DNA from 2 places in the Paraburkholderia sp. CI3 genome. Region 1 is predicted to be linked to the other one. Evidence: predicted binding sites of a transcription regulator. Region 1 holds the regulator's gene; the other holds the start of a gene.
The links. The regulator HrcA, encoded in region 1, represses chaperone genes, less so after heat shock. The targets are predictions, from matches to a motif close to TTAGCACTCNNNNNNNNNGAGTGCTAA.
Positions count from the first base shown of each region.

Region 2: the regulator HrcA is predicted to act here: its motif matches at 2,310-2,336, upstream of groES (co-chaperone GroES).

Region 1 covers NZ_JBNDMI010000004.1:3,622,994-3,627,204, reverse strand. Annotated here, with positions in the region: gene OKW29_RS38120 (RNA-binding S4 domain-containing protein) at 1-360, opposite strand, end outside; gene hemH (ferrochelatase) at 369-1,439, opposite strand; gene hrcA (heat-inducible transcriptional repressor HrcA) at 1,621-2,640, opposite strand; gene OKW29_RS38105 (NAD kinase) at 2,851-3,753, shown strand; gene recN (DNA repair protein RecN) at 3,820-4,211, shown strand, end outside.
Region 2 covers NZ_JBNDMI010000004.1:3,738,988-3,743,198, reverse strand. Annotated here, with positions in the region: gene cysC (adenylyl-sulfate kinase) at 1-48, shown strand, start outside; gene groL (chaperonin GroEL) at 253-1,893, opposite strand; gene groES (co-chaperone GroES) at 1,947-2,237, opposite strand; gene OKW29_RS38665 (DUF2471 domain-containing protein) at 3,176-3,580, opposite strand; gene OKW29_RS38660 (hypothetical protein) at 3,619-3,900, opposite strand.

The sequences.
Region 1 (4,211 bases):
CGGTCGGCCGTGCAGCGCGGCGGCCGGCTCGTGGTAGACCTTGCGCCGTTCCTGCTCGACCTGCCGCTTCGCCTTGCTCTGCGCGGTTTCCACATAAAGCGTCTGCGCGACGCTCGCCGGACCGCGTACGTCGCATACGCCCAGCACCTCCACCTGCCACACGTAGCGCTCGATCTCGATTTCGACCAGATCGCCAACACGCACGTCCTTCGCCGGCTTCACGGCGACGCCGCCGATACGCACCCGCCCCTTGTCGACCGCCTCCGCGGCCAGCGAACGCGTCTTGAAGAAGCGCGCGGCCCACAGCCATTTGTCGATGCGCAGTTTCGCGCCCGGTTCGGTTGAAATGCGGTAGTTCATCTGCGTATTCAAGCTCCTGTCGTGTGCGGCACCGGCACCGCCTGCACGGGCCAGCCCTGCAGATGCTGCGCAACGATTTCGCCAAGCGCGGCAACCCACGGCTGCGACGCGTTCAGACAGGCGATCCGGTGAAACTCCTTGCCACCCGCCTGCAGAAATTCGCCGCGCACTTCCATGCCGATTTCCTCGATCGTTTCGAGGCAGTCGGCGGTGAAACCCGGGCAAAACACGTCAGCACGCCGCACGCCTGCCGCGCCGAGTTCCTTCAACGTCGGCGCCGTGTAGGGCTGCAGCCATTCGGCCTTGCCGAAGCGCGACTGGAATGTGATGCGGCATTCGACCGACGTCAAATCGAGCGCCTGCATCAGCAGCGCGCCGGTCTGCTGGCATTGCTCGTGGTACGGGTCGCCGAGGTCGAGCGTGCGCTTGGGCACGCCGTGGAAACTGAGCACGAGCTTGTCGCCCGCCGCGAAATCGGGGCGGCCGTGCAGATGCCAGTAGTGGTGCACCTGTGCGGCGAGCGCCGCGATGTACGCCGGGTGATCGGCGTACTGGCGCACGGTGCGGACTTCCGGCTGGTTGCGCATGCGCTTGAGAGCGGAAAAGGCTTCGTCGAACGCGGTCGCAGTGGTCGACGCCGAATACTGCGGATACATCGGCATCAGCAACACGCGCTCGGCGCCCGCGAGCTTCAGCTGGTTCAGCATTGCCGGAATGCCGGGCGTGCCGTAGCGCATCGCGTAGTCGACCAGCACCGTGTAGTCGTTCAGTTGCAGCAGATGGCGCAGGCCCTCGACCTGCTTTTCGGTGTGGACGCGCAGCGGTGAGCCCTCGGGCATCCACACCGCCGCATACTTCTTCGCAGAGCTGCGGCCGCGAAACGGCAGAATCAGCAGACGCAGAATGAGCTGCCACAGCAGCGCCGGAATTTCGACCACGCGAGGATCGGACAGGAACTGCGCAAGGTAGCGGCGCACCGCGCGCGGCGTCGGCGCGTCGGGCGTGCCGAGATTGATCAGCAACACGGCGACGCGATGCGACGTGGCGTTCTGTGAAGGCCGCTCGAGGTCGAAGCGCATAGGTAGCAGAAATCACCGCATTTTGCGGCGAGTCGATTCAATGGAGATTCATTATAGCGGCGCGGGTTCTGCCCGGCGCCGCCAGAGACCCCTGGCCATTCGGACGATTGGCAGACACCGCGCGTTCGCGCATCATGATCGCCACGCACTGCGATGACGACAGTTCCGCGGAGCCCGAGGACTACTGCTGGCTGAGCGTCATGGACAACAGCCGCGCGGTGATGTCCACGATCGGAATCACGCGGTTGTAGGCCATGCGGGTCGGTCCGATCACACCGAGCGTGCCGACGATCTTGCCGTTCACCTCGTACGGCGCGGTGACGACGCTCATTTCCTCGATCGGTACCAGATTCGATTCGCCGCCAATGAATATTTGCACGCCCGCCGCGTGACTCGACACGTCGAGCAACTGAAGGAGGCTGGTCTTCTGGTCGAACACATCGAACAGCTTGCGCAGGCGCGCCATGTCCGACGAAAGATCGGCGACTTCGAGCAGATTGCGCTCGCCCGAGATCAACACGGTCTCGCCGGTGTCGGATTCGTCGGTGCTGGCGGTGACGGCCGCGTGCATCAGCGAGGTCATGTCGCCACGCAGCTCGTCGATTTCCTCCCGCAGGCGGCGGCGCACCTCGTCGAACGAGAGGCCCGCGAAGTGCGCGTTGATGTAATTGGAGGCTTCCACCAGCTGCGAAGGCGAAAAGTCGCGCTGGGTGGCGAGGATGCGGTTTTGCACGTCGCCTTCGGGCGTCACGATGATCAGCAGAATGCGCTGGTCGGACAGGCGCATGAATTCGATCTGCTTGAACACGTGGCTGCGACGCGGCGTGAGCACGACGCCGGCGAACTGCGACAGATTTGAGAGCACGCTCGCCGCCGCGGCGACGATCTTCTGCGGCTCGCCCACCTGCAGCGTGGTCTTGACGGTGCGCGTCACCGCCTCCTCGTCGGCGGCGGATTCGACGGTCAGCATCGTGTCGACGAACAGGCGGTAGCCGCGTGGCGTCGGAATGCGCCCTGCCGACGTATGCGGACTGATCACGAGCCCCAGATCCTCGAGGTCCGACATCACGTTGCGGATCGTGGCCGGACTCAGTTCGAGGCCCGAATAACGTGACAGCGTGCGCGAGCCGACCGGCTGACCTTCGGCGATGTAGCGCTCAATCAGCGTTTTGAGGAGGGTTTGTGCGCGAGGATCTAGCATGACGAAAAATTTTAGCTCATTGGCATCGCAGCCGAGAGCGCCCGCGGCGCCCGCTCCCGGCGAATGCACCGCCGTCGGCGGGCTCGCATGTCATCGGGTCTTCACCATTCTAACGATAATCGCGACATACGCAGACGCCCTGCGTGCGCCGCCCCACAACCGGGTTGGTCTGCGGTTCTTTTCAGGCCCTACCTATGGTGTAATGCCGGCATGCAAGTGACCAGCCAGTTCAAGACCGTCGCGCTCGTCGGGCGCAGCAATACGCCAGGCATCGGCGAGCCGCTGACCGCGCTCGCCGCCTGCATCGCGAAGCTCGGCCTCGAAGTCGTGTTCGAAGCCGACACCGCCGCCGAAATCGGCGTGACCGACTATCCGGCGCTGCGTCTCGCCGAGATCGGCGCGCGCGCCGACGTCGCCGTGGTGCTCGGCGGCGACGGCACGATGCTCGGCATCGGCCGCCAGCTCGCGCCGTATCGCACGCCCTTGATCGGCATCAACCACGGGCGGCTCGGCTTCATCACGGACATTCCGATCTCCGACATGCGCGAGATCGTGCCGCAGATGCTGTCCGGCAATTTCGAGCGCGAGGAGCGCGTGCTGCTCGAAGCGCGCATCGTGCGCGACGGCACGCCGATCTACCACGCGCTCGCGTTCAACGACGTGGTGGTCAACCGCAGCGGCTTCTCGGGCATGGCGGAGTTGCGCGTGTCGGTCGACGGCCGCTTCATGTACAACCAGCGCTCGGACGGCCTGATCGTCGCGACGCCGACCGGCTCGACCGCGTACGCGCTGTCCTCGCAGGGGCCGATCCTGCATCCGCAACTACAGGGCATCGTGCTCGTGCCGATCGCGCCGCACGCGCTGTCGAACCGGCCGATCGTGCTGCCGGACGAATCGAAGGTCAGCATCCAGATCGTTTCCGGGCGCGAGGTGAACGTCAATTTCGACATGCAGTCGTTCACGTCGCTGGAGCTCGGTGACACGATCGAGGTGCGCCGTTCGCGTCACACGGTGCCGATGCTGCATCCGGTCGGCTACAGCTACTATGCGACGCTACGCAAGAAGCTGCACTGGCACGAGTACCCGTCGCACGAAGAAGACCCGAGGCCGTAAGCGGCACTTTGATTTCGCACGCCGCCGCGGCCGCCACCCGAATCCCAAGCTCACCCGACCACCTCCATGCTTCGCCACCTCTCGATACGCGACTTCGTCATCGTCGCCGCGCTCGACCTCGAATTCGACAGCGGCTTTACCGTTTTCTCGGGCGAAACCGGCGCCGGCAAATCGATCCTGATCGACGCGCTCGCGCTGGCACTAGGCGCGCGCGCCGAGGCGAGCGTCGTGCGCACCGGCGAGAGCCGCGCCGACATCACCGCGGAGTTCGAGACGCACGCACAGGTCGATCAATGGCTCGACACGCAGGCGCTCGGCGCGGCCGACGACGGCCAGCACGGCGGCACCGTGATGCTGCGACGGGTGGTCGACGCGAACGGCCGCTCGCGCGCGTTCATCAACGGTACGGCGGCCACGCTCGCGCAGCTGCGCGAGGTCGGCGAGATGCTCGTCGATAT
Region 2 (4,211 bases), 120 kb from region 1:
TGCCTCGGAAGGTCCTCTCATCGCTCGGCTCACGCCGCGGGCGCCTGATCCGGACAAAAGGGCGTCCGGAAGCGCTCGCCAGCAAGCACATCAACGCCGGCCCCAAACGAAAAAAACCCGCATAAGCGGGTTTTTTCGTTTGGGGAAACGCCTCGCGGCGCACTCCCCACATGGACTTCCAGCCGGGCCTCGGCCGTGATCCAGACGCGCGGCAGTTCAACCACGCGGCCGGACCACGAGGCCCGAGCGGAATTACATGTCCATGCCCATGCCGCCCATGCCGCCGGGCATGCCGCCAGACATCGGAGCATCTTCCTTCGGCAGTTCGCAGACAGCTGCGTCGGTCGTCAGCAGCAGGCCAGCAACCGAAGCTGCGTTTTGCAGCGCCGTGCGCGTCACCTTCGTCGGGTCCACGACACCTGCGTCGACCAGGTCGACGTACTCGCCGGTCGCTGCGTTGTAGCCGTAGTTGCCCTTGCCAGCAGCAACCGCTGCCACGACGACACTCGCTTCTTCGCCACCGTTGGCGACGATCTGGCGCAGCGGCTCTTCCATGGCGCGCAGAACGATCTTGATACCTGCGTCCTGATCGGCGTTAGTGCCCTTCAGGCCAGCGATTGCCGTACGTGCACGGATCAGCGCGACGCCGCCACCCGCCACGATGCCTTCTTCCACAGCCGCGCGCGTTGCGTGCAGTGCGTCTTCGACACGTGCCTTCTTTTCCTTCATTTCGACTTCGGTCGCAGCACCGACCTTGATCACTGCAACACCGCCTGCCAGCTTGGCGACGCGCTCTTGCAGCTTTTCACGGTCGTAGTCCGAGGTCGCTTCTTCGATCTGCGTGCGCACTTGCTTGACGCGAGCTTCGATGTTCGCTGCTTCGCCAGCGCCGTCGATGATCGTGGTGTTTTCCTTGCCCACTTCGATGCGCTTCGCCTGGCCCAGTTCAGCCAGCGTTGCCTTCTCGAGCGTGAGGCCGGTTTCTTCAGCGATGACCTGACCGCCGGTCAGGATCGCGATGTCTTCCAGCATCGCCTTACGACGATCGCCGAAGCCCGGAGCCTTGACGGCAACGGTCTTCAGGATGCCGCGGATGTTGTTGACGACCAGCGTTGCGAGCGCTTCGCCTTCGACGTCTTCAGCGATGATCAGCAGCGGACGGCCAGCCTTCGCGACTTGCTCGAGCACCGGCAGCAGGTCACGGATGTTCGACACCTTCTTGTCGTGCAGCAGCACGAACGGGTTCTCGAGCACGGCGACTTGCTTGTCCGGGTTGTTGATGAAATACGGCGACAGGTAGCCGCGGTCGAATTGCATACCTTCGACGACGTCCAGCTCGTCTTGCAGCGACTTGCCGTCTTCGACGGTGATCACGCCTTCCTTGCCGACCTTGTCCATTGCTTCAGCGATGCGCTCGCCGATCGACGAATCGCTGTTCGCCGAGATCGCGCCAACCTGGGCGATTTCCTTGTTGGTCGTGCACGGCTTGCTGATCTTGCGCAGTTCTTCGATTGCGGCTGCAACAGCCTTGTCGATACCGCGCTTCAGGTCCATCGGGTTCATGCCCGATGCGACGTACTTCATGCCTTCGCGGACGATCGATTGCGCGAGAACCGTAGCGGTCGTCGTGCCGTCGCCTGCGTTGTCGCTGGTCTTGGAAGCGACTTCCTTGACCATTTGCGCGCCCATGTTCTGGAGCTTGTCTTTCAGTTCGATCTCTTTCGCGACCGACACACCGTCCTTGGTGACCGTCGGGCCGCCGAAGCTGCGCTCGAGAACCACGTTGCGGCCCTTCGGACCCAGCGTGACCTTCACGGCGTTGGCGAGAATATTCACGCCTTCGACCATCTTGGCACGGGCGGAATCACCGAATACGACGTCTTTAGCTGCCATCTTCTAACTCCTTGAATACTTTGGATATAACCGGTGAAGTAGCGACCTTGCGCTTACTTCTGCACCACGGCCATGATGTCTTCTTCGCGCATCACGAGCAGTTCGTTGCCGTCGACCTTGACGGTCTGGCCTGCGTACTTGCCGAACAGGACGCGGTCGCCGACCTTCACGTCGAGCGCAATGGCTGCGCCCTTGTCGTCGCGCTTGCCCGGGCCGACTGCGAGGATTTCACCTTGATCCGGCTTTTCCGCTGCGGCTTCGGGGATCACGATGCCCGACGCGGTCTTGGTTTCCTGATCCAGACGTTTGACGATCACGCGATCATGCAAAGGACGAAGGTTCATACATACTCCTCTCTGATTGAGACTGAAGAACGCTGAGAAAAACCCGGCTGGCCGAGCCAACCGGAGATGTTGTTAGCACTCTCGTGCAGCGAGTGCTAATTATATGGACGGGCAGTGACAAATTCAAGAAGCGGGGAACGCGGTCGAAGTTCACTCACTGTCGAGATTCACTCAACATTGAACTTTGTTCACTTAAGTTTGAACTCGCTGCCGCAGCGGAACGCGACCACCGCAGATTATTCATAACAAAAACAAGAGCTTGCGTTCGGATCATCACTTGCTGAGGCGCGTGCTTGGGAGCCGGCCACTGCAACCTTTCCAACCGCTACTTGGGCGCACGTGACCGCGGTGTTCCCAATCCCAGGGAAATCCCTATCATCCTGTCGCTAACATAAATCGCTCGAATGTAGTTCAGGAACGAGGTCGTAGGTCTACAGCAACGAAGGACACCATCGATCCAAACGCTCCAAAAAGGAACGCCGCCGTGGGAAGCCGCCAGAACTGGAGGTTGCGAAGTAGTGAATGGTGGTCACAACCTGTCTAGAACACCAATTGAGAGTTTCGTTGACTAGCGAAATGTGTGGTCGCTTCAAGGGCGATGAACGATCGCGTCTTTGGCAATACAGCCTGCAACCCGGTCCTGTATGTCACACCCCTCCGTTAACTGCAATGCATCAACATGTCGTTGACATCATTGTGCAGCTTATCCCATCAGTCACAACGGCTATGTCTGGCGGCCAGTCCGCTATTTCGGCGATTCTCGTTTAAGAGTGCGCTCGTCAATGACATTCACATACTCAAGCAATCTTAGTGTATGTCTTTGGTTGTTGAAGACCGGATCTGCGAACAACGGCTCGACGGCACGAGCCAATGTCCATCTTTGCCCGGCCGGCGCGCTCAGCGACTCGAACTATTGGAAGACGACTCATATCGGCACATTAGTCCTGAGTGGCCACATCGGTAGCGGCGGCCTGTACCAGTGCGCGCACGAGCAGGTAAACGGCTGGCAAGTTGTCGTCGTCACGTCGCCAGTCGACAGGTTCGTCAAGATCCATCCCGGACAAACGACTGTCCTCAAACCGGACAAACGTCGAGCGTACAGTCTCGTTGTGCCTCGCTTGGAAGCCCCGATTCTCAAAGACCTGCTCGTCGATTGTCAGCAGCGTGCGCCACGTCGGCAATCGCGCGCCATTTGAGTATCGGTGACGACCATTGTCGAGGTAACGGCCTGCGACCGTTGCAATGATCTGCTGGAGGTCAAGCGACGCGCTGCGGAGTGCGCGTTCGAGGGCGACAGGATTGATGTCTTGGATATCCATATCAAGAGCAGAATCGTTAATCATGCTGCTATTTCCCGGAGGACGCGCGACAACTCGCAGCATCAAAGTTGACGCTTCAACAACGCTTGGTTTCGCTGTGCCAACAACTGACGGATCTGGGCCAGATAGCTATCACCGACCGTACAGTCTTCAACAGGCCGGCTATGTTGATGAAGCGTTGGTGGACGTACGCCGAGATAGCGGCACACAGCGGACAGGTAGGGTTTGCCGTTGCCTCCCAGATGTCGCGCAGCAGCAGCCACACGCACGTCTCCGACATGCTTGCGCAGCCACTCAAGCATTTCGCGGTCACCGTTGTTCAAGATGCGGATGAGTTGGTTCATGACCGATCCTGTATATAAAAACAGTACTGTTAATCTATACAGTATTTGACGGAGATGCAAGTCAATTCGCAGGATGTTGGACACGTCGGAAAGAGAAGATGGCGATCAAGGTCGATGCACACCGATCGTCGAGCATGCAGAGGCATGCGAAGCTCGTTACGGCGGTCAACGAGACGTTGCGTCGCCTCCGACAGGCCGGTTCGCTGTTCTTGTGTACAAACTGTATCGGAACGTCGCGTCAAAACGGACTTGTTACGACAAACAAAAGACACGGTTATAGGCATCAAAAGATGCTATAATTGATGCGTACA